One region of the Bacillus sp. TL12 genome, then DNA from elsewhere that is predicted to be linked to it. Evidence: predicted binding sites of a transcription regulator. Region 1 holds the regulator's gene; each other region holds the start of a gene.
The links. The regulator LexA, encoded in region 1, represses DNA repair genes until DNA is damaged. The targets are predictions, from matches to a motif close to CGAACATATGTTCG.

Region 1 (7,826 bases):
TTTCATAAATTGCGTCCATAATGTATAAGCCATTGGTGCTGCACCCATTGGCATTCCTGGGTGACCAGAGTTTGCTTTTTCAATCGCATCGATGGATAATGTGCGAATCGTGTTGATAGAAAGTTGTTCGATTGAATGTGACATGCTATTCTTCCCTTCGCTTATATTAGTAAACGTTTTACACATTTATATGATATCTTCCCACGCAAGATTATACAACATGTATCGACAAATATGTTGATGTTTTTTCGAATTTGTTCAAAAAACATACTAAATTTCACAATGTATAGGGTTTCAATCTGCTATACTTTTTTATTGTTCATTTATTGATAATAAAGGGAATTATCTGTATTTCCATACGCAGCTCATAAGAATCTTTAGCAAATATTCTGCCCCTCCATACCACTCCTCTATTTACCATTTATTCACAACATATATAATAGAAATGAATATATATTGATTTTCATCGTATATATCAAATAAAAACTGCGGGAGGAGAAATGATGAGTGAACAAGTAGCTTCCTACACCTTTTTAATTGTTTTTTCCCTTATTACAATTAGTTCTATTTACCTTTCAGTAAAATTAAAGTCACCTTATAAATACATCCCAGGTGTTGTCATGCTTATTCTCTCCATTGGCACGTTCAGCATACTATATTTTGATCGAGGTATAATGATAACAAGTGAAGGATTAGGCTATTTATATAGTCTCATTGCAATTCTCTTGTTTCTTATCGCTATTATTTCTTTATTTATAGCAACTGCTATTTCTTTTATTCCAGCTTTATTTAGAAAAAATCAACATTTTTATATCTGAGCACTACGCTCGATAAAAAATTAAATTCTAAAATGCAAAAGGTATCCTTCATTTATATTCTGTATAAACATTAATTGAATCACTGCTTATTGATGTAACCCCAAGAGCTTGTACGCTTATATGATGATGTAACATTTGCTGACTTACATTCCATTTCACAGACCATCCATCACTTCCATCAATATCATATCCAATTAATTGTCTTTCTTTCCATGCACCTGTCCCAGTTGGAACAAGCCAAAATAGCACAGTTTCTGTATGTCTCGCTTTTACATATATCGTAATTTCTTTCGTTTCTTTTGGAATAGTAACCCAATTATTTATTTCATCTATATTTGTGTACGTTTTAATAATTTCAGGGTCTGGTTCATATATTTTTGGAGGGTTCACTACAAAACAAGTTCTTATTACTATATAAGAACAAATTCTTATAAAAATGAAACACCCTACCACCTCATAGGGTATTAGCCCTCCCTGAAACTTCCCTCATATAAATATGAACAAAAATAAATCTAGATTATTTGTAATGATTTATCATAAGCTAACAATAAAGAAGGTTGATAAGATTGAATAAGAACAACAGTGTTAATATAAACATTCTACTAACGAGCGATATACACGGTACGGTTTATCCAATTCATTATCAAAATAACGAAACGGCAGAAATAGGATTAGCCAAACTCGCAACCCGTATCAAACAAGAGCGTAACCAGCACGAACATGTAATTGTGATCGATAACGGCGATTTTATACAAGGAACTCCATTCACGTATTACTACGCTAAATATATGCAGCATAAAAACAACCCAATGTCCCTTATCGCTAATTACATTGGTTATGATGCGGCCATTATCGGAAATCACGAGTTCGACTATGGAATGGATGTATTAAACAAAGCTATATTAAATGCGAATACGCCTTATCTATCCGCAAATATTTTAAATAAACATACAAAGGATCCTTACTTTGGGAAACCTTATATCATTAAACACATACATCCTAATGTAAAAATCGCTATCTTGGGAGCTACAACACATTACATCCCGAATTGGGAGCAGCCACACCATATTAAAGATTTACTATTTGAAGATGCGCTAGAGTCAACAAAAAAATGGGTTTCCTACATTCGTGAACAGGAACAACCACATTTACTAATCGTAGCATATCATGGTGGTTTTGAACGTGACTTACAAACTGGAGAACCGACTGAAATTTTAACAGGAGAAAATCAGGGATATGTAATGTGTCAAGAAATAGAAGGAATCGATATCCTATTAACTGGACATCAACACCGCTATATTTCTAATACAAAAGTAAATGGTGTGACAGTTTTGCAAACCGGATGTAACGGTCATTCATTAGGGAAAGTTCATGTAAAACTACAACAAAATAAAGATCGATGGATTATTAAGAACTGCCATTCGGAACTGTTATCTGCCCAAGACATCCCAGCAGATGGAACAGTCCTATCGCTCGTATCTACTTATGAAAAACAAACCCAAAAATGGTTAGACGAACCTATCGGTACCATTATAGGAGATATGTTGATTTATGATGCAATGCAAACACGTTTACAGGACCATCCTTTTATCGAATTTATAAATAAAGTGCAGATGGAAGTAGCTGGAGTCAATATCTCTTGTACAAGCCTATTTCATAATGAATCTTCTGGCTTTCCAAAACATATTACAATGAGAGATATTGTTTCAAATTATATTTATCCAAATACATTAAAGGTCATAAGGATTACAGGAAAAGATATAAAAGAAGCCCTTGAGCTATCTGCTGAATATTTCACATTAAGTACCGAGGGAGATATTATTGTAAATCCCGCTTACACTACACCAAAACCACAGCATTATAATTACGATATGTGGGAAGGAATTTCATACATATTAAACATTTCAAAACCCGTTGGTGAAAGAGTCGTTTCCTTACAATATAACGGATCTCCCATTCACCTAGATCAAGAATATGATGTAGTTATGAATAATTATCGCGCTAGTGGTGGTGGGAATTACTTTATGTATCAAAACAAGCCTATCATAAAAGATATACCAATTGATATGTCTGAACTTATTGCGAATTACATGTTAGAAAGAGGAATAATTGAGGCGACGACCAACCGTAATTGGAAAGTTATCAAATAAACAATTCTATTAAAATCAAAAAAGATGGGCTACGCCCATCTTTTAATTTAACTTCGTATTATCTTGTTTTTTCAATGCTTTTAATTTCGTCGGTGTAACATCTTTACCTTCTTCGTTAACGACTTTAATGCCTTTTAATTCGTTTAACATATTTTGACGAAACCCTTTTAAATATTGTTCACGGAGCGATTGGCGCTCACGTTGTTCTTCTTCAGTTAATCCTTCAGCTTTTGCTTTTTTCGCTAAGAAATTAATGCGTTCAATGAGTTCGTGACTTAGCATCTCGAATCCCCTTTCTACTTAAAACTGATTATTATCATACAATAGTTAGTCTTGTTTATCAAGCAATTGCTTCGTATATTCCACGTATCTGCGATGTACTGTTGCTTTTGATACATCGTGTCCAAAACCACGAAGCGTTGCAGCAATTTCTTCAAATGTTAATTCATTACGACGAAGACGTACAATTTCTTCAATCGGCACTTCTTTCTTTTCACGTCCTGTACTTAAATGTCGGTTTTTTAAGTTTTTTTCTGGACGAAACCCTCTTTCTACCGCTCTCTGCATTCCACGTTTTATCTTCAAATTATGAATCTTTCTCTGGTACTCTTCAACTATACCAATAATATCCAGAACCATGGAATCCGAATCAGAAAGCTGTAATTCCCCATTATGCGTATGTGTATACACTTTGATCTCTTCTTTATGTAAACAGTGCATTAAAGCAATCTTTGCATTCCCTCTTCCAAGCCGCGTTTCATCTTGAATGAGAAGCACATCAATTTCTTCATCTCGGATCATGTCCAGCACTTCTAATATACCATCTCGTTCAATCGTATAACCGCTTGCCTTCTCCTCAATCACCTTTATAACATTCATTTGATATCGCTCAGCTAAATGCAATAATTCATCTTTTTGGCGTGATAATGATGTTTCCTGCGCTTCTTTCGTTGTGCTTACACGGGCATAAATGATTGCATTCATTTTAAAACCCTCTTTCTCATTTCGATTTTTCCTTTAGTGTATCACAAATCGTCTTTTTGTTCGAACTTATGTTTGTAGAATGTTTTTTCGCATGTTATACTTATAAGTAAGAAAATTGAAAGAAAACGAGGTGTTAAAAAACATGGAAAAGTTAACAAAACGCCAGCAAGACATTCTCGACTTCATCAAACTAAAAGTACAAGAAAAAGGTTATCCACCTTCCGTACGTGAAATTGGTCAAGCGGTTGGCCTTGCTTCTAGTTCTACTGTGCACGGACATTTATCACGTCTAGAAGAAAAAGGTTATATTCGACGTGATCCAACAAAACCGAGAGCCATTGAAATTTTAGGAGAAGTGAGAATCGAAACAGAAACACAATCAGTTGTTCAAGTCCCAATTGTAGGAAAAGTTACAGCCGGTTTACCAATTACAGCAGTTGAAAGTGTCGAGGAACACTTTCCACTTCCTGCAAGCGTTGTTGCTGGAGCAGATCAAGTATTTATGTTACGTATCTCTGGAGATAGTATGATTGAAGCTGGTATTCTGGATGGAGATTTAGTTGTTGTTCGTCAACAACATTCTGCATACAATGGGGAAATCGTCGTTGCTTTAACAGAAGATAACGAAGCAACTGTAAAACGTTTTTACAAAGAAAAAGATCATTTCCGCTTACAACCAGAAAACTCTTCTTTAGAACCGATCCTTTTAGATAAAGTTTCTGTTATCGGAAAAGTAATCGGTGTATACCGCGATTTACATTAAAGAATAGACCAGTTAAACTGGTCTATTCTTTAATTCGATTCAATTGTAACGTCTCCAGCAGATGTTTTTCCGCTAATTTTTACACTACCATTTCCTAATGTTACATTTTTCGTTTCTTCTTTGAAAATCTCCACTTCTCCTGCAAATGTTTTCCCACTTATAGTCGCATCTTGAGGCTTCTGAAGTAATCGAATATCAACTTCTCCTGCAGTTGAACTTGCCTCTAAATCATATTTAGGATCATGATCTACAATATCTACATCTCCACTTGTTGTTTTCGCTACAACTTTTCCACTTACTTTTTTCATTTTAACTTCACCTGCTTTTGAAGACCCTTCTACTTTCTTCGCTGTCACCCGCTCCATTTCTACATCTCCACCAAGTGTTGTTGCTTCTACACGTTCACTTTTTATATCATTTACTGTTATCTCACCCGCAGAAGAACTTACTTTTATATCTTGGTAGGAACGTTCCGGAACAACGATTATTATCCCTGGTGCTTTAAACCCGAAAGATAAAAATGAAAAATCGAATGAAGGGCCTTTTTTTACCTTACCTTGAATCTTTAGCGTATCCCCTTGTTCATCAATACTCACTTTTTGTTTTGCAATATTCCCTGATTGTTTTATATAAAAAGAAGAATCATTTCCTTTTTGAACCGTAACATCTCCAGCATCCAAATCAATTTCCAAACTTTTGATTGCTTCATTTTTAATAACCTTCTCTTTATCCCCACGTTCTGCCGTCTCAACTGCTTTTGTATATGTCTGTGATATACCAATAACTCCAATGATGATACAAGAGACAGCTACTAACAATATCTTTTTCATCTCATCTATTCCCCTTTAATCATTTTGAGATTCCAATTGACATAGCCTACACAAAAGTTTTTAAACCATTTTGTACAGTAGTAAGCAACTATACATAACAATAGTCCAACTCCAACAAATGTAATAGAAACAAATATATCAAGCCATAAGAATGTACCCGTTAATATCTTAATCACTACTAGCAGCGGCGCCACAACTGAGACCACGCCTCCAACCCAAAGGGAAAATATAAAACTTACGATTGCAACTAGAGGACCTAACACAATAATAAAGTTTAATAAACTAAGACCAATCGCTGCCATCACTGCTCTTGTTATATTCGAAGCAGACGGATCTTTTTTCATCTCATCAAAACGATATAGTGCCAACATCTCCTTTGCGATAGCTTTTGGTGACCCAAGCCCTTTTATAATTTCTGCTTCTGTCTTCCCTTCCTCTAATCCAAACTGAAAATGTTCTTCATAATCGTATAAAATATCTTTTCTCTCTTCTTCTGGCAGCTTTCTAAGATGTCCCGATAATTCTCGAAGAAACTGTTCTTTATTCATCTCATTACACCTCTTCAATAATTTCTTGTACTCCTTTAGCAAAATCACGCCACTCCGTTACAAGTAAATGGAGTTGCTCTTCTCCTTGATTTGTTAATTGATAATATTTACGTGGTGGTCCTTCTGTTGATTCTTTTAAATATGTTTGAAAGTAACCCTCTTTTGTTAAACGACGTAACAACGGGTATACTGACCCTTCTGAGATTAAAAATTTATTGGAGATTTGCTGAACAAGCTCATAACCGTAGCAATCTTTTCGTTTGACAAGTGCCAGTACACATAGTTCTAGCACACCTTTTTTAAACTGGACGTTCAAAGATAATCCTCCTTTCCAATTAGTACTATTCAATGCAAGATACTAACCTTATCCATAATATACCATTTACTATTGTTTATTGCAAGGTACTGTTGGATATTTTATGGAAATCTTGTATGACCACCATCATTATTTGCGTTAATAATAAAAAACACGATCTCCTCTTATTTTTACATAAGGAAAATCGTGTAAAATGAATTATTTTATGGATTATTATGCCCTAACGCTACAACAGCAGATGTATAACTGCCATCCATACCTTTTCGAATAATCGCCATGCATGTTCCTCGTTCTTCACCCAGATATGCAGATTCTGAAACATTACTTTTTAATGTTTCACTTGTAAATTGAATAATTTGTCGATCAGGATCTACAGTGTCCGTATAACAATTTATTTCCACATCAAATATAAACCTATGTTTATTAATTCTGTCAAAGCATCTTTATTGTTACTAGCTGGTCCAAATCGTACAAATGCGATCAATTGTCATATGTTTCACCATCCTTTTTATCCTATCATTCCCATATAGAAAAGAAAGATAATAGTTTCTCATAATTTAAAATGGATGAAATTTGACTACCAAGACAAAGAAAAATTCAACCAAAAAAACGATACGTCCCGCATTAGGGATTTACCGTTTTTTTGCTAAAATATTAGTATTCTCATAACAAAAATTTAATGTTATTAAGAGGAAGTCTCTGATCAATACATTTTCCACCCTATATTATTCATAGCAATAAAACACTTATCCCATCGACTGTTGCACCTGTTTTTGCTTCAACCTTTCTTCCAACACATGAATCATAAATAAGAAATGCTCCGCTTCCCGTACAACATGATCGGCTAATAACGGATTAATTACACTTTTAATTTGACATGTTTGGATAAGCTCTAATCCAGCTTTTTTGAAATTCCTCAATTCAACTGTAGCATTTTCACTATCTTTATTCATCTTTCCAATAATCGGATACGTTGGTTGTTTCTGATATAGCATAGATTCAACATCCCTCGCTTGACCAAGAAGAATTTCAAAATCATCACCAAATTTTGAAGCAGTATGAACTAAATTCCGCTCTGATTGATCAAGCAACGAGGCAATAAAACGAGAGTGCTCCATCATAATTCTGAGCCAAAACACATTTTCACTAATTATCGCATCTTGAATTGGATCCATTTTTCCTTCATTAAATTTCTGAAGTGTTCTTATAAAATATTCCGCTTCTCGTGCAATATGATCTACTAATAACGGAAAGTTAAAACCACTTACCTTACAATTAATAATTAAAATTAAAAGGTTTCTTTTATAATTTCGAAACGCATAAACGAGCTGAATACTTTCTTCATTTAATTGCCTGACTGCTTGAACAGTTTGAGGAATAGAGAATGCTTTTTGTAAATGTCGATCAAAAAGCTGAA
Region 2 (7,826 bases), on a different contig from region 1:
TTACTCCCTATCTTGTAAATGTTGTTTTTTTTTTGTATTTCGCTCAGTAAGTTATAACCCCCATCTTAATAAACGCCTTTTCTTTTTTACTCTTCAAATGTATATGTACCCTCCAAATGCTCAGGGGATTCTTTCCAAAAACTAATTACCGCGTCAGCATAAGTGTTGAAGTCAATTTTCTCTATATCGAATACTACTTCAGAATTAGTCGTTAATTCTCTATCCATAACTCGCTGATTATTATATTTATCTACTTTGAAAATTTCGGGATGTTTTTTGAATACACGCTTAGCTGAACGTCCTTCACCATGTTTGAATGTATTTGCAATATCACTCAATATATAAATAGTCTCCCAATGTGTATTCTTTTCTAAATCATAGTCCAATACCTTGTATGCTTCTTTAATTTCATTGATGTAAATCACCTTTACCTTTAGATTTAGTTACCATACACAAATTTCTTCGTACTCTAACATTTTACTAAACAACATGTATGCTAATGAAGATTTTTATATACTTCAACATACAGTATAACAGAATCATATTTTTTAAAATTGATTCTCTCCGAACACTACTTTAATGTACATTTCACCTCAAACCATTGATATGACTGTGTTCTTTCTCCTCTATTATGGGGCAGAAATGGGGCAGAACGTCGCAATTTCGTATCAGACTTAAACATTTTTAATCCTGTATACATTTGATAAAACGCTGATACATCAAGGCTTATCGTCTATTAACTGTTATAATCATGAAAGATTATTAACTTTGACAGGGTGGAGGTCGTGAGTTCGAGCCTCTCCGGGGTCATAGTTGTAAAAAACCGTATCAAATAAACATTTGATACGGTTTTTATTTTTTCATCCGCCTCTTATCCCCCTCTATTTTCAAGTCTATATATTTGTTTATCTCTTCACCAGATCGCACCGAAGTTTTCACCAATTTCATATTCATCTAGTACAGCAAGTATGAAATCTCCTGTAGTTCAATATCGCTCATTCCACGTCAATTACATCGATAAATGTAAACCTCTTCTTATAATGAAATGCATCCGTACACATAACTTCTTTTTTTAAAGGATCAATATCGACAACGGTCATATAACTAGTAAGTACGTAACCATCCTCATAGTATGTAATTAGTATTTCTTCTTCTGTTAATAACGAAGTGAGTAGACGATTCTCAATTCGCTCCTTGGCGTCTTGCGTTACGATCGGTCGTGACACTTTTGCATTCTCTTTAATGATTTCTCGTATACCAATAAATTGTTCTGGCATACTTGCAAACGGCTGCCATTTTACCATCCCTCTTCCATTTGGCATATTTGCGTTATTCATGATTTGTGTCCCCCTAGTAGTGTGTTTCTATATCTCGCAGTTGCATTTTCTGTGTAGGAAACGCCTCGTAAAATGCTATTTTTTCCGAAACGTGTTCTGATTTCATCCATGACCTGCGTGAGTCGCATTTCTTTTTCTCGTTGTATTACGTTATCAAATAACGAGATCTGTTCTTCACCTTCTGCTACTAGATTCGTTAGTGATATGCTAACCGTTCGAATTGGCTCACCAGTGTATAGTGTGTGTAAATAATATGTACAAACTTGATACACATCCATCGTTAAATTGGTCGGCCGGCTGAACGTGTACGTTTTTCTAAAGCCACCACCGTACCCTTTACTGCTGCCTATTGAAAGGTGGATTGTTCTAGCGAGTTTCTTTTGCATGCGTAATCGATAGCACACTTCTTCTGTATGCTCGAGCAAAATGATCGGAATCTCATCTATCATATAATCACGCAATAATATCTGACTCTTAGCGATAGATGTTTCCGCCTGGATATGTTTTTCCGATATACGACTGAAATCTATACCGTTACTATGTAAGTGTAATTCTTCTCCAAGTACCCCGAAGTTTTGTTTTAAATATTTCAGTGGATAGTTCGCTAAATCACCGATTGTATAAATTCCTTTTCGGTTTAACTTCGCTTCTGTTTTGTACGATATACCCCAAAATTTACTGAGCGGCCGTATACTCCATAACTTCTCGGGTATATCGTCGTACGTCCATTGTGTAATCCCAGTTTGGTTCCGCTTCGCCTCACTATCCATTGCAACCTTACTCATTAATAAATTGGGACCAATGCCGATTGTGCATATAATACGCGTACGGTCGTAGACTTCTCGCTTAAAATTTAGTGCGAATTCGTACGGACTATTCGCAAACAAATGAATACTAGCCGTCATGTCCATGAAAAATTCGTCTATTGAATACTGGTGAAAATCTTTTGGTGCCACGTATTGTAGCGCTAATTCCGTTATGTAATTCGAACATTTCATATATGTATGCATGATTGGGTTAACGATAAGTATATCTGGTCGTTTAGGTATTTCGTATAATCGAGCCATTTTCTTAACGCCCAATGCTTTTAACGGAGGTGTGGCTGCTAGCACTATCTCCCCACTTCGATTTACATCACCCACTACGGCAAGTTTTGTATATCTTGGATCTAGTCCTCTTTTGATACAACTGACTGATGCGTAAAAGCTTTGTAAGTCGACGCATAATATGATTCGATTAGGCAAAAGAGAATATTCGTACAAGATAATCACCCCTAAAATACAGAACGTTTGTTCTTATTATACACGAACTTACGTTCTTTTAGAAGGGTTTTTCAAGAAAATATTGGTTAAAAAGAATTCCCAATACTACATGAAATGATGAAACTATTCGTATAATCTAAAACTGAGTTGCTCAAAGTAAGGCATCACGAGTTACAAAAAGCCTACTTCCAATCTGCTACTCAAATGAATCAGAAGCAGCTTTTTTCACGTTCAAGATTAATAGAGAAAAGGTTTTATCATTTTCTTTCCTAAATATTCTCCGCTACATTACTTCATATTTCTGTACAAAAAAATAAAGCAAGGATTTCTCCTTGCTCCTGTTGATTTCTTAAAAAAAATCAACCACCACCATTTCCATCTGCCATGCTTTTTACTAGAGTAATAGTTTGCTTTTTATCTACTGAAGTATGTACTCCAAGTGTTAAAGTAAAAATTGTTACAATTCCCATTAAGCTAAGTATTACCTTCTTCATTTTAACGCCTCCTTCCTATGAACTTCTTTTTTAGCTTCAAAACTTAAATAAAAATACTTACTTGCTTGTTCGAAATTCCCCTCCTTGTGATACTGAACAGCTACTACTTCAGTATATTCTTGAACATACTCCCATAAATTTTCTCTTTTGAAATAGTCCATTCCTGCTAAAATTACGTTTTCCAACTCTTGAGCAGTAACTTTTTGAACCATAGATTTTAGAATTATAAAGCGATATTGATATTCAACATTTTTTAATTGTGTGCATATTTCTAATCCTTTTTCGATAAGTTCTAATGCAATTTCGATGTGACCTAGTTTAAAATGTTCTTTTGCTTCAATAATAAGCGCTTTGTGATTATTCGGCATTTTATTATTCACTTCAGATAAATAACGAATAGCTAACGGAGAAAGATCTTGACTTGCATACATTAAACCTAGATTTTGACGAACCATCAGAATAAAGTGTTCTTCACCTATTTTCTGAAACTTATCCATCGCAGAGGTGAAATACTCTTCAGCTAACTCATACTCTCTCAAATGCGTACAAGCTAATCCTAAAAGATTATTGCAAAAAGCTATATTTGTTTCACAACCAGCATGTTTTAAAAACATATCTTTCGCTTTATTTAAATACCTCATAGCTAGTATAGCTTGATAAGTATCGTAATAAGAATACCCTAGTTTATAATAAAACTCAGCATGTTCAAGTTCATCAGAAATATACTTCAAGAGACCTTCTGCTTTCTCATAATGCTCTTTTGCTAACGTATATTCACCAATTGCATCAGAATGAATCGCTTTAAAAAAATGATAATAGTAAGCTAGTGACTGATTTGTCGGTACACCTAAAGAATCAATTTCATCAAAACTATCTTTAGATACCCCCAAGTTATCCATCAAAAAATCATATCGAAACTTCAGAAGTAAATAACGTTGGAATAGCTCTCGGTTTTCTTTCATCTCGTTAACTTTTGTATCTACTTCCTTTTCTAATTCGGTAGCCTTTTCTAAATGTCTAGAGCGAATCTCTAAATACCATTGATTTAATAATAGTGTAATTTGTTCGTTCCCCTTTGTTTGAACGTTCATAAATAACCCTCCCTCTTCTTTTTTCTATAAAAACTCCCTATAATAAACAATAACAAAATTCTAATAAACAAAAAGTATATATATTTATTTCTCAAGAATATTCTGCTTTTAGAGAAAATAAAATAATTGTATTTACATAAAACAAAAGAGCTTCTCCAAGTCTATACTTAAAGAAGCTCTTTCTACTAAAAAACTATCAACATAGCAATATGTACATAAACTACAATCAGTTTTAAGGTAATACATATACCTTTACTGTTCTAACTCCCCAGTTCCAAACATCCTGCTTGGAAGGAATGAATACATCTATTTTATTTCCTTTAATAGCTCCACCAGTATCCCTAGCTCCAGCTGGACCATACCCTTCTACATATACATTTGATCCAAGTGGAATAACTTTAGGATCCACAGCAATCACTTTTAAATGTGGATTGGCTGTTAAATCATCGCCCATGCTCGTATAAACATGTTGACCAGGTTTCACACCATTTTCTGCTGGATCGTTTGAGTATGCTGTTGATCTAACCGTTAGCTCACGTGTATTTACCCATTGTCCACCATCTTTGAAATAATTCATTTTTGCATCAATCTTATTCCAACCTGTTTTCATTGTTCCGCCAGTTGCTGCATCTAAGTAGTACCAAAAGCCCCATTTGTTTAACCAGCCTGTCTTCATTGCTCCGCCGGCCGCTTCATCTAAGTAGTACCAGCTACCCCCTGTTTGTAACCAGCCTGTCTTCATTGCTCCGCCGGCTGCTCCATCTAAGTAGTACCAAAAGCCCCATTTGTTTAACCAGCCTGTCTTCATTGCTCCGCCGGCTGCTTCATCTAAGTAGTACCAGCTACCTCCTGTTTGTAACCAGCCCGTCTTCATTGCTCCGCCGGCTGCTCCATCTAAGTAATACCAACTACCCCCGTACTTCAACCAGCCCGTCTTCATTGCTCCACCGGCTGCTCCATCTAAGTAATACCAACTACCTCCGTACTTCAACCAGCCCGTCTTCATCGCTCCGCCAGCTGCTCCATCTAGGTAGTACCATTGATTATTTACCGTAATCCATCCTGTTTTTTTACTACCATTTTGATAATAAAACCATTTCCCATTTTGTGATTTCCATCCATTTTGCTGAGGAGCCGCTTGTGTTATAGTATTTGATGTTTCTGCTAAACTACTATTCGGTTGGAAACCGAGTCCTAGAGCCGCAGCTAAAGTGAGTGCTATAATTTGTTTTCTCATAAATTCCTTCCTTTTCCTAAATTTTATCATTGACTAAACATATGTACTATGTATAAGTATAATTGTTTCTAAGATAAGAATAAGAGTAGTAACATAATTGTAATAAAAATTAAATAGAATGAAATCCAATTTCAAACTTAGTGCATACTGGAATTAATCTATTTTTGTATGTAATTTGAAACAACAAAAGGACAACTGCACAATATCAGTCACCTATAAGAAATGTAGAAAAGGATAGATTAACTTTTACAAGTCAATCTACCCTTTTCTATAAACCTTAAAACTCTAGTTCAATGTCAATGCCTATTCCGCTCTACACCATCTCTAGAATTTCTGAATCACCAAAACAATCATCACAACAATCCCTATAAACATCACTGCTAAACACCCAATTAATTTATAAAAACCTCTCTTTGTGAGTGTATTATCTTTCGTAATATCTTTACGAACGAAGAAATACATGAATAGAACTAAAATAATGCTGATACCAAACGTATAAAGAAGTTGCATTTTTTCTCCTTCCTATATAAGACCTATTTATTATTTTCCACTTAATATCTTTTAGATAAAACAACAAACGAAATAAAAACTGTACTAATTGTTAATGCAGCTAAAATATTAAGTAGTTCTCCAGCGGTCAATATAATGATTTCTAAATGTAGTCCAAATGAAAAAACAATGAAATATATCAATAATGCAAAGAAAGAATAAAACATTCCTTTTTGACGAATCAACTTCATTCGCTCATCTTTTTCTTTAAATTGCGGATGTAAATAGCTTAAGCAAAAGCACATAATCATCATCGATACTAATGTATAAGTCGGAGTGGGCGGCGCAGAATGTGTCATAACCCCTGCTAATACCATGAATCCACTCATAATTAAAAAGAGCATACCAATAATCATAAAGTACTTCTGTGAATAATTCATTACTATTCCCCCTTTTCTATCATTCCTCTTCTTTCCCCTCATAAAGAAATACATTCTCAATTGTTGTCTGAAATGTTTTCGCAATTTCAAATGCTAAAGGAAGCGATGGATCATATTTTCCTTTTTCAATTGAAATAATGGTTTGCCTAGATACTCCAAGCTTTTCAGCTAACTTCTCTTGAGAGAATCCAAATTTCTTTCGGTATTCTACCATTTTATTTTCCAAGGAAATTTCTCCCCCCTTACTTACATACAGCATAAAGGTAAAGGGACCTTTACGTCAAGTTCCCTTTACATAAGGTGCAGTTTATATGAGTAAATTTTTTGCACTATACTCCACAGTTAGATTCCGTATCTACTGGAACGCCCGCCCTCCTCCTCCTTATAATGACTATTTTTATAACCAAAGTGGTAAAGTATAACGAATGAATACAAACAAAATATTATGTTTCTTCCTTATTCCTGTCCCCTTCTCTTTGTTTTTGCTTGGCACGGGACAGAAAAAGGCTCTAAACGTATGAACAAATTCTCTCTTCCATCTAAAAAAACGGTTTTATTTCTTTTCCATTTACACCGAAAAATTTCGTTATATTAATCCTTCTCTAATTAGGAAAAATTAGTATAGCTATATGCATTTTGTATTTTTACATATACAAATTCTCTTCCTATTTGCATGACATGAGCTACCGTTTTTAAGCAATTTTCTGCTATATTTGCAAAAACTAACGATTTATAAGCCATTTTCAAATCATAATCATCACTTATAAGCAAATTTTTCTTTTTTTCTTTCAATATTTAACACTATTGAAATAAAGTTTACGATAAATTCATAATTTTTTATTTTTTATACTATATTCTGTTATATTGTTGTATAATATTCTTGAAAGCGCTTATTATTTTAATATACATAATCCAAAGGGATTTTCGGCGGAAAATTCTAACAATTACTTTTAGACTTTCATCGGGATAATCTTTCCCAATGATGGATGTATCAAATGAAATCACCTATTTTTTTCCTAAAGTTACTTTATAACATGAAAGATTAACTTAGGTGATAAGTAATTGTGAATGTTTTTTTACAAAACGGATAAGTAATAATGTTTGGTATTATGTAAATTATTGTAATAACATAAGAGTAAAGATAACATTTACATTCATTACTGATTCATCAATTATGAAAAGAGTGAAATGCATCCTTTTCACATGAAAAAAGGAATATATGCATTGGGAGGTTTAAACAAATGACGAGGAAGAATACAGCGACAAACCCTTGGGCCAAATTCCATGGTCCGAACCTTGGCTATGTTATTGAACAGTATGATCGTTACGTGACTAATGAAGGTTCTGTTGATCCGGAATTACAAGAGCTTTTTGAAACTTTTGGAGCTCCTTCATTCCAAGCTGATGTCGTAACAGGGGACAACAAAGAAACAAATTTTTCTCCTCAAGGTACAGGAAACATTGAAAAAATTCTTA
Region 3 (7,826 bases), on a different contig from region 1:
TTTTTATGTATGAAGACTAAAAAATATGTATTTTCTTAGGAGGAAATAATCATGGCAGTAACAGGACAAGTAAAATGGTTTAACAACGAAAAAGGCTTTGGTTTCATCGAAGTTCCAGGCGGAAACGATGTATTCGTACACTTCTCTGCAATCGAAACTGAAGGTTTCAAATCTCTAGAAGAAGGCCAAAAAGTTAGCTTCGAAATCGAAGATGGCAACCGTGGACCTCAAGCTAAAAACGTTATCAAACTATAATCTTATAGTACGTGATGAAAAAGGATGGCTTATGCCATCCTTTTTTATTATTAATTTATAAACTATATAAACATAGATGAACTATTCTTTCACCCTGCTCTTTTTCCCCTTCTTACTACACTTAGGACATTTCGTTTTACGAAATGGCTTCGCAAAGAATAATAAAAGACAAAATAAACCGATAATAATACTAGCCGAATTTTTTACGATAACGATACTGCTATTTTCCATCTTAATCATTGGCTGATCATGTTTTTCTTCCATAATGGACCTCCGTCTATCGAATTTCTCCTTAATTATAGCAAAGAAGTGAGGTTGGGAATGAAGAAAACATTCATTTAGTGAATGACCCCTCCTTAACACTCTTACGAGTTGTTTGAAGAAGGGGCTTCCTGTTTCCTAGAGCGTTGCTATTTGGGAATCCAAGTAGTCTTACATACTCTCCACAGGCGTCTTTTATACTGTTTGGACACAACCTTGCCCTACAGTTTCAATCCTCAGTCGTTCTTACAAATAATTGCTCTAACCCTTTTTGCAAAATGTTTCGGCTCGCATTATGATCCCTGTCTAATACCGTTCCACACTTTGTGCAAATATGTGTCCGAATCGATAGTGATTTCTTCACACGATGCCCACAGCTCGAACAATCTTGTGATGTATATGCTGGGTCTACTTTCACAAGTAAGCCTCCAAATTTTTCACACTTATACATCAACAGCTTACGAAAAATCCCCCACCCCGCATCGGAAATTGACTTTGACACGTTTCGGTTCCGAACCATATTTCGGATATCAAGATTTTCTATACAAATCACCGAATACATTTGCGTGAGATGATAACTTAATTTGTGTAAAAAATCTTTTCTTTGATTCGCCACCTTTTCGTGAAGATTCCGGATCCTTTCTACTTGTTTTCTATAGTTAGCAGAGCCTTTATTTTTCTTAGAAAGGTTACGTTGTGCTTTTTTCAATTGTTTTTCTTTTTGCAAAAGAAATCTTGGATTTTCAAATACCGTTTCATTAGAAAGAACAGCGTATGCATGGAGTCCTACATCTATACCAACTGCATTTTCTCTATCGATAGAAGGAGATACAGCTTGTCTTTCGACACTAAAAATAGCGTACCATCTCTTAGCTTGGCGTTTCAGAATCAATTGTTTGATCGTTCCTTCTATTGGTCGATGAAGATGAATCTTTATTTCTCCTAATCCCTTGTTATATAATTTTCCGTTCTCTGCAAACGACATCGCTAAACGATGTTTCCTATTCGGTTTGAATCCAAACTGAGGGAAAGTGAGACTATTATAGTCTTTATACTTTTTCAATTTTGGATAGTTAGCATCTCCACGAAAAAAGCCATCATAGGCCTTTTTGAGTCGTAAAAATACTTCTTGCAAGGGCTGTGATGGCACTTCTTTGAGAAAAGGATACTTCTTCTTGTCTATCGTTTGTTGCTTTTGCATGTCAGAACGTGTATACAATTCTTTGTTTTCCTTATATTTTCTTTGTTTATCTAAAAGAGCAGAATTATAGGTTTGACGACAATATTGTAGCCAACGGTCTAACGTTTCTCTTTGTTCTTTCGTTGGAAAAATTTCATATTTTTGGCTTAGCAACATTGTCATCACCCTCCTCCTTTTTCGTTATAGTGTTCAGATTTCCAAAATCAGAATGTACGTTCTCGTTTCTATTACTAGTATACATGAAGTTACATAAAAAGGAAATAGAAACTTCGTGCTGTGCACGACCAACATTCATCCTCTCCCTACCACTGGACTATGTCCTGCACGTGCTTGAGGAAGAGGACTTCTGTTGGAGTACCGTTAAAGTTTCACTTTATAAATCATAGTTTTTTAGTAGCTGTTTTTGTTATCACTTATAATAATATGTTACAAATATTTCAAAAAGGGAAGATTGTATTTTTCTAGAGAAGTTCATCTTTTTAAGTTAAGAGAATAAGTGGATTTTATGCAGATATTTATATGAAGAAATATAATGAAATTTTAAAGTTTTATAAGAAAATATAAAATATTTGAAAAAAAGAACAATTTTATTTTTAGAGTGGTACAATTATCCATGCAGCTGCTGTTATGAATGGTAAGAAAAATAATGAAGGAGAGAGTGTAGGATGGGTGAACAAGCAGAACGCTATGTCGAAAATTATGTCGTAAACAAGAGAACTATGGCCTTACTTCCAGTTATTTTAGGGGAAAAACGCATTGTAACGCGAGTAGTTGAAGTAGAAGACAGTTTTTTCATGTTTCAAAAGCCTCTTGAGATTGTGGAACGAAGTTGTCGCAAACACGGATCTAGTTTCTTAGGTAGAAAAGACGGTACAAAAGAGTTGACACGTATTACACATAAGGCACCCATTGCAATTAGCCCGACAGATCAGCTTTACTTTTTTCCTACGTATTCTTATTCTAGAAAGGAATGTGCATGGTTGTCGCACTTCCATATTGCAAACAATAAAGAACTAGCAGATGGTAATTTAATTATTCGATTCATTAATGGTCTCGCAGTGAAATTAGAAATATCAAAAAGCAGTTTTGAGAATCAGCAAAACCGAACCGCAAAACTACGAACAGAGTATGAGGATCGCAAAAATAAACAAGGAAAACTTCAGTTTAAGCAGGTCGATAAAGAAGATGAATCTACACTAAAGCCTGCTTATGAAAAAGCATATCTTGTGAAAGAAGAGGACATAAAGGAATAATGACTGATAGGCAGAAAGGATGGGACAACCATCCTTTTTTATATTTCTCAACATGTAAAATCGTGTCAAATATTGATAGATTATCATACAATAATAATAAAGGATTTCTACATAAAAGTATGGAAAATAAATAAATACATCTCCATATGTCGTATCTACCATTTCCTCTTTCTAACAAGCAATGATAAAGTATAGGGATAGGATATTATAAAGTGAAACTTTAATCATTGGGGGAGCTTTATCCCCCAAATGATTATTAGTTGAACCAATCGGGCTTTTACGGGCAGTTTACCTCCCGCCTACCTTCTTTGCTTTCACCGAATTTTGAGGTGGAGTATTACTGCTCGTTAATGCGGGATAAAGGGGCAAATTGTAGAATGGATTTTCAAACAATCAAAGAGTATTTTTCAGCGGAAAATATGAATCAACTTGTAGAAAGTTATCGGGCATTTGGGCCGCTCCTTGGTATTGGCCTGCCGATGGTGGAGGCAATTATCCCTGCATTACCACTTATTGTGTTTGTGATGGCGAATGCAGTTGCCTTCGGGTTATGGTTTGGTTTTTTGTATTCATGGCTTGGGTCAGTGCTTGGTGCATTAATTGTATTTTCGGTTATTCGCCGTTTTGGACGCAGCCGGTTCTTCTCGTTTGTGAATAAGCATCCGAAAGTGCGCAAAGCGATGGGATGGATTGAACGGAAAGGGTTCGCACCTATTTTTATCTTATTTTGTTTTCCTTTTACGCCGTCTGCACTTATTAATGTTGTGGCTGGCTTATCACGTATTAGCAGAAGACAATTTGTGTTAGCACTAGCGCTTGGAAAGTTAGTCATGATTTTTATTTTAAGTTATGTTGGACATGATTTAACTTCTTTTATCTATAAGCCGGTGAAAACAATTATTGTGATAGGTGTTATTTTTATTTTATGGTATGTCGGTAAGAAGATTGAAGTAAAGCTAGAACTACATTAAGACTAGTCTGCACTGTAAGTAAGGCTCCATTATAGAAAAGGGTGAGGGGAGAGGCAGATGAAGCGAGCTTTGAAAAAAGAAGGCCTAGAATGGATGAGGACAATCCTTATAGGCGTGCTATTAGCTGTTTTCTTTCGAACGTTTTTCTTCTCAACGTATGTTGTAGAGGGGAAGTCAATGATGCCGACACTTCAAGATGGAAATATGCTTGTGGTAAATAAGGTTAGCTATCAAGTTGGGGAGTTGAACCGATTTGATGTTGTCGTGTTTCATGCAAATAAGAAAGAGGATTACGTAAAGAGGATTATCGGTTTACCTGGTGATCATATTGAATATAAGCACGATAAGTTGTATATAAACGGCCAATTTGTGGACGAGCCTTATTTGGAGACCTATAAGAGGCAAGCGGAAGGACGGCAGTTGACAGGAGACTTTACGTTAGAAGAATTAACGAGAGAAAAGACTGTTCCAAAGGGGTCTATTTTTGTAATTGGTGATAATCGTCTCGGCAGTTGGGATAGCAGGCACTTTGGCTTTGTGAAAGCAGATACTGTTGTCGGGAAAGTGGATTTACGTTATTGGCCAATTAATGAAGTGCAGACGAACTTTTCAAAGGGGAATCATAAATGAAATTTTATCGGAGATTCAACAAAGGATATCGACTATTCGGCAAATAACGACCAAAAGCAGGAGCCTGCTAGCTCCTGTTTTTTTGTGTTATAATACAAGGATGATATCAAACTAACGTTCGTTATGTCAGTGAAAGGTGGGAATTACATGTCGCTTCGATTTGTGATTGGACGGGCTGGAAGTGGAAAAAGTACGTTTTGTTTACATGAAGTACAAGAAGAATTACGGCAGCGTCCAAGAGGCGAAACAATTTTATATCTTGTACCGGAACAAATGACGTTCCAAACGCAGCAAGCATTAATAGGAAATGAAGAAGTTAGCGGCTCTATTCGGGCGCAAGTATTTAGTTTTTCAAGGTTAGCGTGGAAGGTTCTGCAAGAAGTTGGTGGCGCGAGTCGTCTTCATATTGATGAGGCAGGCGTGCATATGTTGCTGCGTAAAATTGTAGAATCCCGTAAGGAAGGATTGTATGTGTTTCAAAAAGCAGCAGAACAAAATGGCTTTTTTGAACATTTAGGAAGCATGATTGCTGAGTTTAAACGCTACAATGTCACACCATCGAATGTATATGAGATGTGGCAACAGTTAGATGCTCATTCAAATGGTGATGAGCAAAAATTATTAGCAAATAAAATGTACGATCTTCAGCTTTTATATGATGATTTTGAACGGGCTTTAATTGGTAAATATTTAGATTCAGAAGATTACCTGCAGTTACTTGTAGAAAAGCTTCCAGAATCTGACTATGTAAAAGGTGCAGAAATTTATATAGATGGATTTCATTCCTTTTCACCTGGGGAATTAGAAATCATTAGAAAGCTCATGACTTGCGGAGCAAGAATTACAGTTACGTTAACAGTAGACGAAAAAACGTTATCACAGCCAGTAAGTGAATTAGATTTGTTTTATCAAACAGTCCTTACGTATGAAAAAGTGAAACAGTTAGCACGTGAAGAGAAAGTCGCCGTGGAAAGTACGGTTTTGATGAGAGAACAACCACGTTTTCATTCACCGGCGCTAGCGCATTTAGAAGCTGAATTCGAATCTCGTCCTTCTAAGAAGTTTCAAAGTGAACCAGATATTACATTATATACAGCGGCAAACTTACGAGCGGAAGTTGAAGGTGTAGCTCGGGAAATTCGCAGACTTGTTGCAGAAGAGGAGTATCGCTACAGAGATATTGCGGTTCTTCTTCGTAATGGAGAAAGCTATTATGATGTAATGAAAACATTGTTTACAGATTACGATATTCCGCACTTTATCGATGAAAAGCGTCCGATGTCACATCATCCACTTATTGAATGCATTCGTTCTGCGCTAGAAGTCATTAGTGGAAATTGGCGTTATGATGCAGTATTCCGCTGCATAAAAACGGAACTATTATATCCGTTAGATGTAAGAAAAGAATCAATGCGCGAAGAAATGGATGAGTTTGAAAATTACTGTTTAGCATACGGCGTACAAGGAAAGAGATGGACGGCAGATGAACCGTGGACATATCGTCGTTATCGCTCGTTAGATGGAGCCGTAGGAACACAAACAGATAGTGAACGTGAAATGGAAGAGAAAATCAACCGTCTCCGTGATGTAGTAAGGACACCGATTATTCGTTTGCAGAAGCGTTTCAAACGTGCAAGTTCAGTCATGCAAATGTGTGAAGCAGTGTATTTATTTTTAGAAGAATTAGATGTTCCTAAAAAACTAGAAGATTTGCGTATGCGTGCTGAAGAAGAAGGGAATTTCCTGTTTGCAAGTGACCATGATCAAGTTTGGGAAGAGGTAATGAATCTTCTCGATACATTTGTAGAAATGCTAGGCGAGGAAAAGATGTCTCGTGTAATGTTTATCGATGTAATGACAACTGGACTTGAGGCGCTTCAATTTGCAAATATCCCGCCGTCTTTAGATCAAGTGCTGATTGCAAATATTGATCGAACAAGGTTATCGAATGTTCGCGCTGCTTTTGTAATTGGTGCAAATGAAGGAATCATTCCAGCAGCCCCTTCAGATGAAGGGATGTTATCAGATGAAGAAAGAGAATCTCTCGCTACAGCTGGTGTAGAATTAGCACCAACAACAAGGCAGACTTTATTAGAAGAGCAATTTGTTATTTATCAAACAGTAACCCGTGCATCTGAGAAATTATATATTTCTTGTCCGCTTGCGGATGAAGAAGGAAAGACGTTACTGTCATCTAGTTTTATTAAGAAAGTAAAAAGAATGTTCCCTTCTATCAAAGAAGTCTTCATAACGAATGATGTGAATGATTTATCTCGTCAGGATCAAATTTCGTATGTAGCAACGCCAGAAGTTACGTTGTCGTACGTAACGCAGCAACTTCAAAACTGGAAACGATACGGTTTTGAAGGGAATCTTGATTTTTGGTGGGATGTATATAACTTCTATGTGACTTCACCCCAGTGGAAGCAAAAAAGTAGTCGTGTGTTGTCTAGTTTATTTTATCGAAATCGTGCGCAGAAACTTAGTCCAGTTGTAAGTAGAGATTTATACGGAGATAAAATTAAAGGAAGCGTCTCTCGTATGGAACTATTTAATCGCTGCGCATATGCTCATTTTGCACAGCACGGATTATCACTACGAGAACGTGATGTGTTCAAATTAGATGCACCAGATATCGGCGAATTATTCCATGCGGCATTAAAGAGAATTGCAGATAAGTTACTGAGGGAAAATCGTACTTGGGCTGATTTATCGATAAAAGAATGTGAGCATCTTTCTGCCGTAGTCATTGAAGAAATTGCACCGCTTCTGCAAAGACAAATTTTATTAAGTTCAAATCGAAATCATTATTTAAAACAAAAACTGCAGCAAATCATTTTCCGTACGTCACTTATCCTGCGTGAGCATGCGAAGTCAAGTGGATTTGTGCCAGTTGATTTAGAGGTTCCATTCGGTATGGGCGGCACTGGGTCTCTTCCGCCAATGGAGTTTACACTCGCAAATGGTGTGAAAATGGAAGTTGTTGGCCGCATTGACCGTGTAGATAAAGCAGAAGATGAAAATGGTACGTTCCTTCGTATTATTGATTATAAATCGAGTACAAAAGCTTTAGATTTAACGGAAGTATATTATGGCTTAGCGCTTCAAATGTTAACGTATTTAGACGTTGTCATTTCAAATGCAAATACGTGGATGAAAAAGGATCAGGCGGCACTGCCTGCTGGCGTTTTATATTTCCATATTCATAACCCGATTGTGGAAATGAAAGGCGACGCTTCAGAAGAAGAGATTGAA
Region 4 (7,826 bases), on a different contig from region 1:
GAGCGACAATTAGTGTACCTTATGAAGCAATCGCAGGAACAAATTTCGCCAGTAAGAAGTTACTTCGCTTCGGGATTATTTTACTTGGAATGCGTTTGAATCTAGTTGATATTGCAAAGGCTGGGCCCAAGGTGTTAGTGATTGCAGCTGTTGTTATTGCATTTACACTTGTTGTTGTATACGCATTAACACGCTTTTTTAAAGTAGATAAAAAGCTTGGTATTTTAACGGCGTGCGGGACAGCGATTTGCGGCGCGGCTGCAGTCGTAGCAATTGCGCCACAAGTGAAAGCGAAGGATGATGAAACGGCAGTTGGAGCGGCGATTATTGCTATTTTAGGTACGATTTTCACGCTCATTTATACGTTATTATATCCGGTTCTCGGTTTATCTCCTTACGGTTACGGTGTATTTTCTGGAGCAACACTTCATGAAATTGCCCATGTCATCGCTGCGGCTGCACCAGGCGGAAGCTCATCTGTTGATATTGCGGTTATTGTGAAATTAACACGCGTTGCGATGCTTGTACCAGTAGCGATTTTAATTGGTTTATGGTTTAAGCGTAGTGAAGGGAATGGACAAAAAAGTTCTTGGCGTGATATTCCGATTCCATGGTTTATTTTAGGATTCTTGGCAATGAGTGCGGTGCATTCGTTAGGTATCGTACCGGAGAATATAGCAGAGTCCATTGTAACCGTTGCTTACATGCTTATCGCGATGGCAATGGCGGGGCTTGGCTTAAATGTAGAGTTTACAACGTTCCGTAAATTAGGAAGTAAAGCGTTTGTTGCGGGATTAGTAGGATCTGTTTGTCTTTCCGTTCTTGGCTATATTCTTGTGTATGTATTAGGCTTTATGTAAGGTGAAAAAGGAGACATAGTCAATATGTCTCCTTTTTTTGTAAAGATATCTTTATTTTAAATTGGAAAATTTTTATAATTAAAGTAAAGATATCTTTACTTTTGAAGGTGGAGCCTATGGGTGTAAAAAATAGAATTAAAGAATTAAGAAAAGAAAATCATATTACGCAAATTGAAATGGCGAAAGCGATGCAAGTAACGAGGCAGACGATTGTGGCGATTGAAAATCATCGTTATAACCCGAGTTTGGAATTGTCGCTGAAGATTGCGCAGTATTTTGGGATGAAGGTGGAGGATATATTTATTTTAGAATAAGGAGTGAAGAGGAATGAGAATGCAAGATGAATATGAAAGAAATCAATCGGATAAAGCTTTTAAATATTTAGGATTGTTTTATGCAATCAGTTTAGCGGTATGGGGTATGTATAATTTGATTGTTTACGGGAGTGCGGGAACGCCATTTATTCTTTTCGTGATTGGACAGTTTATATACTTTTTTGTGAACTATTGGCCGAAGTGGCAGTTTAGAAAAGTAGAAGAGAGTGAGTAGCGAGGTAAGCTCTGCAAATAGATAAATAAAGGAAAACAGAATGGGATTAGCGTTTTTATGTGTGGTAGCGGCGTTATTTGCATTTATATGGGGTATGCAAAATTTTGTTCACAATCCAGTGCCGAGTACGCTTGTTGTGATTGGGGTTGTTGGATTATCGTATTATTTACTAGTATCAGCGCACTATCACAAAACAGCAACAAGTGTTTTAGTTGGTGAGATTGTTTTGACATGTGGACGTACAATTCAAAAAATATTATTCCCGTAAAAGCTGGTTCATTCATGTAATCAGCTTTTTTGTATTTTTTTACAAAAACACTTGAAAGTTACGTTACGTCATCTTTTACAATGAAAGAGGAAAGGGTGATGGGGATGATTTCGATTCAAGAACTTACAAAGGAAACAGGAGTTACAGTAAGAACGCTCCGTTATTATGATCAAATTGATTTATTGAAACCGAGCGGAAAAACTGAGGGTGGGCACCGTTTATATAGTGAAACTGATGTCATTCGGTTGCAGCAAATTTTGTTTCTAAAAGAAATGGGTTTCTCGTTAAAAGAGATTATGAATATGCTAATGACAGATGAATTAAGTTTGAAAGAATCGTTGGAAAAACAGCTTACATTTGTGCAAGAAGAGCAGAAAAAATTTAACCGAATGGAAAAGATTTTGCAGGCGGTCGTTTATTCGGCAGAACTTGAAGGAGAACTGGATTGGAAAATCATGTTTGAGTTGATTCAACTTTCAAAGCAGTCTCCGCGTATACGCGAAATGTTTCAAAAAAAGATATTTTCAGAGGGAGAACAAAAATTGCTTGGCAATTTGCCGAATATGAGTGAGGAAGATGAAAATGTTCGAGAATGGGTGGATGTATTTTAGCAATTACGTAGCTTTATGAAAGAAGGAAAAGCTGCATCTCATGATGAAGTACAAGAGGCTACAAAAAGGCTAATAGAGAAATGTATGGAGATGGCAAATGGCGATGAAGCATTTCTAGATAAATTGTGGGAAGTAAGAAAATCAAAAGAAGATTCACAGAAGATGAATATGTATCCAATTGAAGAAGAGCTTTTAGCGTATATGGATGAGGCTTTTCGCATATATGATGAGAGGGAGCGTGGGAAATGAGCATACTTGCAGAATATCGTTGGTATTTTTTAATCGGTGCAGAAATTGTATTTTGGGTATCAGTTATCGGGTTCTTTTTACTACGTTACGGGTTTAGATTACAGAAAGCGAGTTTCGTTGCTGGAATTGTATTACTCTTCAATGAAGTCTTTATTTTAGCTTTAGGCGCTATTGATTATTATGAAACGGGTAAGTTTTCTAACTTTCAAATTATTACTTTAGTAATATTATTATATGCGCTCTTTTATGGAAAAAAAGATTTAAAGAAATTGGATATACGTGTGCAAAAACTTGTTGCGAAATGGCGGAATGAGCCCATTCCTAATATAGAAGCTCCATTAGAATTAACGGGCTGGGCTTATACGAAGCAAGAAATCGGACAATGGAGCCTACATCTCATTTTATTTACTGTTGTTCATATTGTATTTTTCTTCATGTATGGGCTCGTGCCGATTGAACAGTGGGGAGATTGGCTTGAAAAGGGCATTGTTTTAAATGAGGCAGCAGGTCGTGTGAGCCAAGTGTGGGGCATTGTGTTTTTAGTTGATACAGTAATTACATTTTCATATCTCATTTTTCCTAAAAAAGAAAAAAAGCTGTCGTCCTAATTGGACAACAGCTTTTTTCTATGCAACGTCTTCTGTTTTTTCTTTTCGAAGAGTACTATTTTTGTAACCATAGCTGAAATAGACAACAAGTCCAATTACAAGCCATACGGCAAAGCCAATCCATGTTGTTGCTGGTAGTTGCAATGCAAGGTATCCACAGAATAGAACAGCTAAAGCGGGAATCCATGGTACCAATGGCACTTTAAAAGCACGCGGTAGTTCTGGTTGTTTTTTGCGTAAGATGATTACCCCAATTGATACAACTATGAATGCGAATAATGTACCGATATTTGTTAATTCTGCTAGTTTATTTAAAGGAACAAAACCAGCAAAGAAAGCAACCATAGTTGCAGTGACCCAACTATTGATAACAGGTGTTTTTGTTTTTTTATTTACGCGAGAGAGTGCTTTTGGTAGTAAACCATCGCGGCTGATTGCGTAAAATAAACGTGTTTGTCCATAGAGCATAACGAGTAATACAGTTGTAATTCCAGTAATTGCTCCTAAAGAAATGAAACCAGCAACCCAATCTTGTTGAATGTATTGTAGTGCAAAGGCAACAGGGTTTTTTACACCTAACTGGTCGTATGGAACGATTCCAGTTAATATTAATGAAACGACAATATATAAAATAGTACAGATTGTTAAAGAAGCAATAATGCCGATTGGCATGTTACGCTGTGGATTCTTTACTTCCTCAGCGGCTGTTGATACAGCATCAAATCCAATATAAGCAAAGAATACAGTTGCTGCTCCAGCTGTTACGCCAGAGAAGCCAAATGGCATAAATGGTGTCCAGTTTTCAGGCTTTACATAGAAAGCACCAACGCCGATAAATAGAAGGATGACAAAGAGTTTTATAGCTACCATAATGGCATTGAAACGAGCTGATTTTTTCGCACCTTTTGTTAATAATAATGTCATTAGAAAAATGATACAGATTGCCGGTAAGTCTACGTATGTTCCAGCCTCGGGATTATAAGCGCTTGTTAGAGCGGTAGGTAATGTAATACCGAAACCACTTAATAATCCTTGGAAATATCCTGACCAACCCGACGCAACAGCTGAGGAAGCTAACCCGTATTCCAGGATTAAATCCCAACCTAAAATCCAAGCGATTAATTCTCCAAATGTTGCGTAGCTATAAGTGTACGCACTACCTGAAACCGGTACAGTTGAAGCGAATTCAGAATAGCATAGTGCCGCAAATATACAGGCTAAACCGGATAAAATAAATGATATAATAAGTGCTGGTCCTGCATGCTCTGCCGCGACAACGCCGGTAAGAACGAAAATGCCGGTTCCGACAATAGCGCCGACCCCTAACATAGTAAGGTCAAATGCGCCGAGTTCTTTCTTTAAAGACGCCCCTTTTTGTTCGGACTGTGCTAGTAATGCTGAAATGGATTTTTTTCGAAATAGATTCATATAGTTTCCTCATCTCCTTTTTGTTTAAAAATTCTGAAAAATAACTTCATTTTGTCGTATAATGTCGAATCCTTGTAGTTTGTATTCTAATGTGAAAAAACAACTTTGTAAATAATTATTTTTTAGAAAATTCTACCTTTTCTTATTTATGAGTATATATGCATTTTTCTTCCAACTGATTTCGTGTTGAATAATAGTATAAAGCCAAAACGAGCTGGAGAGGATTGAATATGAGAAAAGGAATTACTTCATTGTGTTTTCTATTTTGTATTAGCAGTTTGGTAGCATGTTCACACCCTGACAGTAAAATCGATGAGAATCATGATGTGATTGCAAAAGGGCATAAAGTTTCTAATTTACATAAATTCGAGAAGTTCGTCGTCAATGTTGAAAAAGATGTAACAGATAAAATAAGGATTGTGAATTATACAGATGAGGGAGATCCAATCTTTCAAACACTAGAATACGATGGGGAAGAAATTATCTATACGTCAGATAGTTCTCAGGATAAATTTGCTGGTAAAGATAAAGGTGTTTACTCTGATACTTGTAAAAAGATAACAAAAGATGTTTTTGAAGAAGACATAAGGTATAGGTTAATAGAGTGCACTAATAAGGCTGGGCGTAATGGGTACGATTTGTTACCAGTTCCCGTAAAATAAATTTGGATGGAAGAAGGAAGGGGCTTATAGAAGGATCCTTCCTTTTTCTATTTATATTGTCGAAAACTTTACCGAATATCTGTTCGTTTTCTTGGTTTTTTTATGGGCATTCGTGGTAAAATGGGAATACAGATTTTTTACGAGGAGGTCGGTTTTGTTTGGAACATCAATTTGAGATTGTCTCAGAATATTCCCCGCAAGGTGATCAGCCGAGGGCGATAAAGCAGCTGGTCGCGGGGATTAATAATGGTAAGAAACATCAAGTATTGCTTGGAGCGACAGGAACGGGTAAGACATTTACGATTTCGAATGTGATTAAAGAAGTGAAGAAGCCAACACTTGTAATGGCTCATAATAAAACGTTAGCGGGACAGTTATATAGTGAGCTCAAGGATTTCTTTCCGAACAATGCGGTTGAGTATTTTGTGAGTTACTACGATTATTATCAACCGGAAGCGTATGTACCACAAACCGATACGTTTATTGAGAAAGATGCACAAATTAATGATGAGATTGATAAATTGCGCCACTCCGCAACATCAGCTTTATTTGAACGTGATGATGTCATTATTGTGGCAAGTGTTTCTTGTATTTATGGTTTAGGTTCACCAGAAGAATATCGTGAACTTGTCGTTTCTTTGCGCGTTGGTATGGAGAAGGACCGTAATCAGTTGCTTCGTGAACTTGTTGATGTGCAGTATGGCCGTAATGACATTGATTTCCAGCGTGGGACATTTCGTGTACGCGGGGATGTAGTTGAGATTTTCCCAGCATCACTTGATGAACATTGCATTCGGATTGAGTTTTTTGGAGATGAGATTGATCGAATCCGTGAAGTGAATGCCTTAACAGGTGAAGTATTAGCAGAACGTGAACATGTAGCAATCTTCCCGGCATCTCACTTCGTTACACGTGAAGAAAAAATGAAAGTTGCCATTGAAAATATCGAAAAAGAATTAGAAGAACGTTTAAAAGAATTAAATGATAACGGTAAGTTGTTAGAAGCACAGCGGATCGAACAGCGAACTCGTTACGATTTAGAAATGATGCGTGAGATGGGCTTTTGTTCAGGGATTGAGAACTACTCCCGTCATTTGACGCTTCGTCCAGCGGGTTCAACGCCTTATACATTAATAGATTACTTCCCTGATGATTTCTTAATTGTTATGGATGAGTCACATGTAACAGTGCCCCAAGTAAGAGCTATGTATAACGGGGATCAGGCACGTAAACAAGTGCTTGTTGACCATGGGTTCCGTCTGCCATCAGCGATGGATAACAGACCGCTTATGTTTGAAGAGTTTGAAGAGAAAACGAATCAAGTTGTGTATGTATCAGCAACGCCGGGTCCATACGAACTAGAGCATGTACCGGAAGTTGTGGAGCAAATTATCCGTCCAACGGGGCTTTTAGATCCGCAAATTGATGTAAGGCCAATTGAAGGACAAATTGATGATTTATTAGGAGAAATACAAGACCGAATTGCGAAAAATGAGCGCGTATTAATTACGACATTAACAAAGAAAATGTCAGAGGATTTAACAGATTACTTAAAAGATGTGGGGATTAAAGTAAACTATCTGCATTCTGAAATTAAAACGCTAGAGCGGATTGAAATTATTCGTGATCTTCGTCTTGGTAAGTTTGATGTGCTTGTCGGTATTAACTTATTACGAGAAGGACTCGATATTCCGGAAGTGTCACTCGTAGCGATTTTAGATGCGGATAAAGAAGGTTTCTTACGTTCAGAGCGATCTTTGATTCAAACAATTGGTCGTGCAGCGCGTAATGAAAACGGTCATGTAATCATGTACGCAGATCGGATCACGAAATCGATGAATATTGCAATGGAAGAGACGAAACGCCGTCGTCAAAAGCAAGAAGCTTACAATGAGGAACATGGTATTACGCCGAAAACAATTCAAAAAGAAGTGCGTGACGTAATTCGTGCAACAACAGCCGCAGAAGAAACAGAAGTATATGAAACAACGCCGGCTAAGAAAATGACGAAGAAAGAACGGGAAAAAACAATCGCGAAGATGGAAGCAGAAATGAAGGAAGCGGCAAAAGCACTAGATTTCGAGCGTGCAGCTGAGCTGAGAGATTTACTGCTAGAATTAAAAGCGGAAGGGTGAAAAGAGTGAGCAAAGATTTTATCGTTGTAAAAGGTGCGAGAGCGCATAACTTAAAAAATATTGATGTAACCATTCCGAGAAATCAGCTCGTTGTTGTGACAGGTTTGTCTGGTTCAGGGAAATCATCATTAGCATTTGATACGATTTATGCAGAAGGGCAGCGCAGGTACGTGGAGTCTTTATCCGCGTATGCGCGCCAGTTCTTAGGGCAAATGGATAAACCGGATGTGGATACAATTGAAGGTTTATCTCCTGCCATTTCAATCGATCAAAAAACGACGAGTCGTAACCCGCGTTCAACGGTTGGAACCGTGACGGAGATTTATGACTATTTACGTCTATTATTTGCACGTATTGGGACGCCAATCTGTCCGAATCATGGGATTGAAATTACATCACAAACGGTAGAACAGATGGTAGACCGTGTTTTGGAATACCCAGAGCGTACAAAATTAC

Region 2: LOK41_RS07975 (Y-family DNA polymerase) is a predicted target of LexA. The motif match lies at 2,643-2,656, and genes of this name have one in related genera.
Region 3: addB (helicase-exonuclease AddAB subunit AddB) is a predicted target of LexA. The motif match lies at 4,679-4,692, and genes of this name have one in related genera.
Region 4: uvrB (excinuclease ABC subunit B) is a predicted target of LexA. The motif match lies at 5,308-5,321, and genes of this name have one in related genera.

The regions. Positions count from the first base shown of each region.
Region 1 covers NZ_JAJJBY010000008.1:1,375-9,200, reverse strand. Annotated here, with positions in the region: gene tkt (transketolase) at 1-144, opposite strand, end outside; gene LOK41_RS09700 (hypothetical protein) at 504-818, shown strand; gene LOK41_RS09695 (hypothetical protein) at 867-1,208, opposite strand; gene LOK41_RS09690 (bifunctional metallophosphatase/5'-nucleotidase) at 1,385-2,968, shown strand; gene LOK41_RS09685 (DUF896 domain-containing protein) at 3,011-3,250, opposite strand; gene LOK41_RS09680 (YneB family resolvase-like protein) at 3,296-3,952, opposite strand; gene lexA (transcriptional repressor LexA) at 4,095-4,715, shown strand; gene LOK41_RS09670 (DUF4097 family beta strand repeat-containing protein) at 4,745-5,545, opposite strand; gene LOK41_RS09665 (DUF1700 domain-containing protein) at 5,551-6,093, opposite strand; gene LOK41_RS09660 (PadR family transcriptional regulator) at 6,098-6,409, opposite strand; gene LOK41_RS09655 (hypothetical protein) at 6,613-6,810, opposite strand; gene LOK41_RS09650 (DUF2935 domain-containing protein) at 7,156-7,826, opposite strand, start outside.
Region 2 covers NZ_JAJJBY010000006.1:96,207-104,032, reverse strand. Annotated here, with positions in the region: gene LOK41_RS07985 (hypothetical protein) at 87-425, opposite strand; gene LOK41_RS07980 (YolD-like family protein) at 996-1,337, opposite strand; gene LOK41_RS07975 (Y-family DNA polymerase) at 1,334-2,599, opposite strand; gene LOK41_RS28940 (hypothetical protein) at 2,959-3,093, opposite strand; gene LOK41_RS07970 (response regulator aspartate phosphatase) at 3,090-4,184, opposite strand; gene LOK41_RS07965 (3D domain-containing protein) at 4,417-5,421, opposite strand; gene LOK41_RS07960 (DUF3976 domain-containing protein) at 5,746-5,931, opposite strand; gene LOK41_RS07955 (permease) at 5,973-6,350, opposite strand; gene LOK41_RS07950 (helix-turn-helix transcriptional regulator) at 6,370-6,576, opposite strand; gene LOK41_RS07945 (hypothetical protein) at 6,957-7,142, opposite strand; gene LOK41_RS07940 (2-oxoglutarate dehydrogenase E1 component) at 7,592-7,826, shown strand, end outside.
Region 3 covers NZ_JAJJBY010000018.1:68,100-75,925, reverse strand. Annotated here, with positions in the region: gene cspA (RNA chaperone/antiterminator CspA) at 52-255, shown strand; gene LOK41_RS17175 (hypothetical protein) at 337-519, opposite strand; gene LOK41_RS17170 (RNA-guided endonuclease InsQ/TnpB family protein) at 746-1,879, opposite strand; gene LOK41_RS17165 (competence protein ComK) at 2,383-2,970, shown strand; gene LOK41_RS17160 (TVP38/TMEM64 family protein) at 3,348-3,941, shown strand; gene lepB (signal peptidase I) at 3,999-4,571, shown strand; gene addB (helicase-exonuclease AddAB subunit AddB) at 4,719-7,826, shown strand, end outside.
Region 4 covers NZ_JAJJBY010000023.1:60,133-67,958, reverse strand. Annotated here, with positions in the region: gene LOK41_RS19305 (YeiH family protein) at 1-860, shown strand, start outside; gene LOK41_RS19300 (helix-turn-helix transcriptional regulator) at 977-1,174, shown strand; gene LOK41_RS19295 (hypothetical protein) at 1,194-1,409, shown strand; gene LOK41_RS19290 (hypothetical protein) at 1,450-1,677, shown strand; partial or broken gene LOK41_RS19285 (MerR family transcriptional regulator) at 1,776-2,537, shown strand; gene LOK41_RS19280 (hypothetical protein) at 2,534-3,145, shown strand; gene bcaP (branched-chain amino acid transporter BcaP) at 3,164-4,573, opposite strand; gene LOK41_RS19270 (DUF4362 domain-containing protein) at 4,804-5,235, shown strand; gene uvrB (excinuclease ABC subunit B) at 5,394-7,370, shown strand; gene uvrA (excinuclease ABC subunit UvrA) at 7,376-7,826, shown strand, end outside.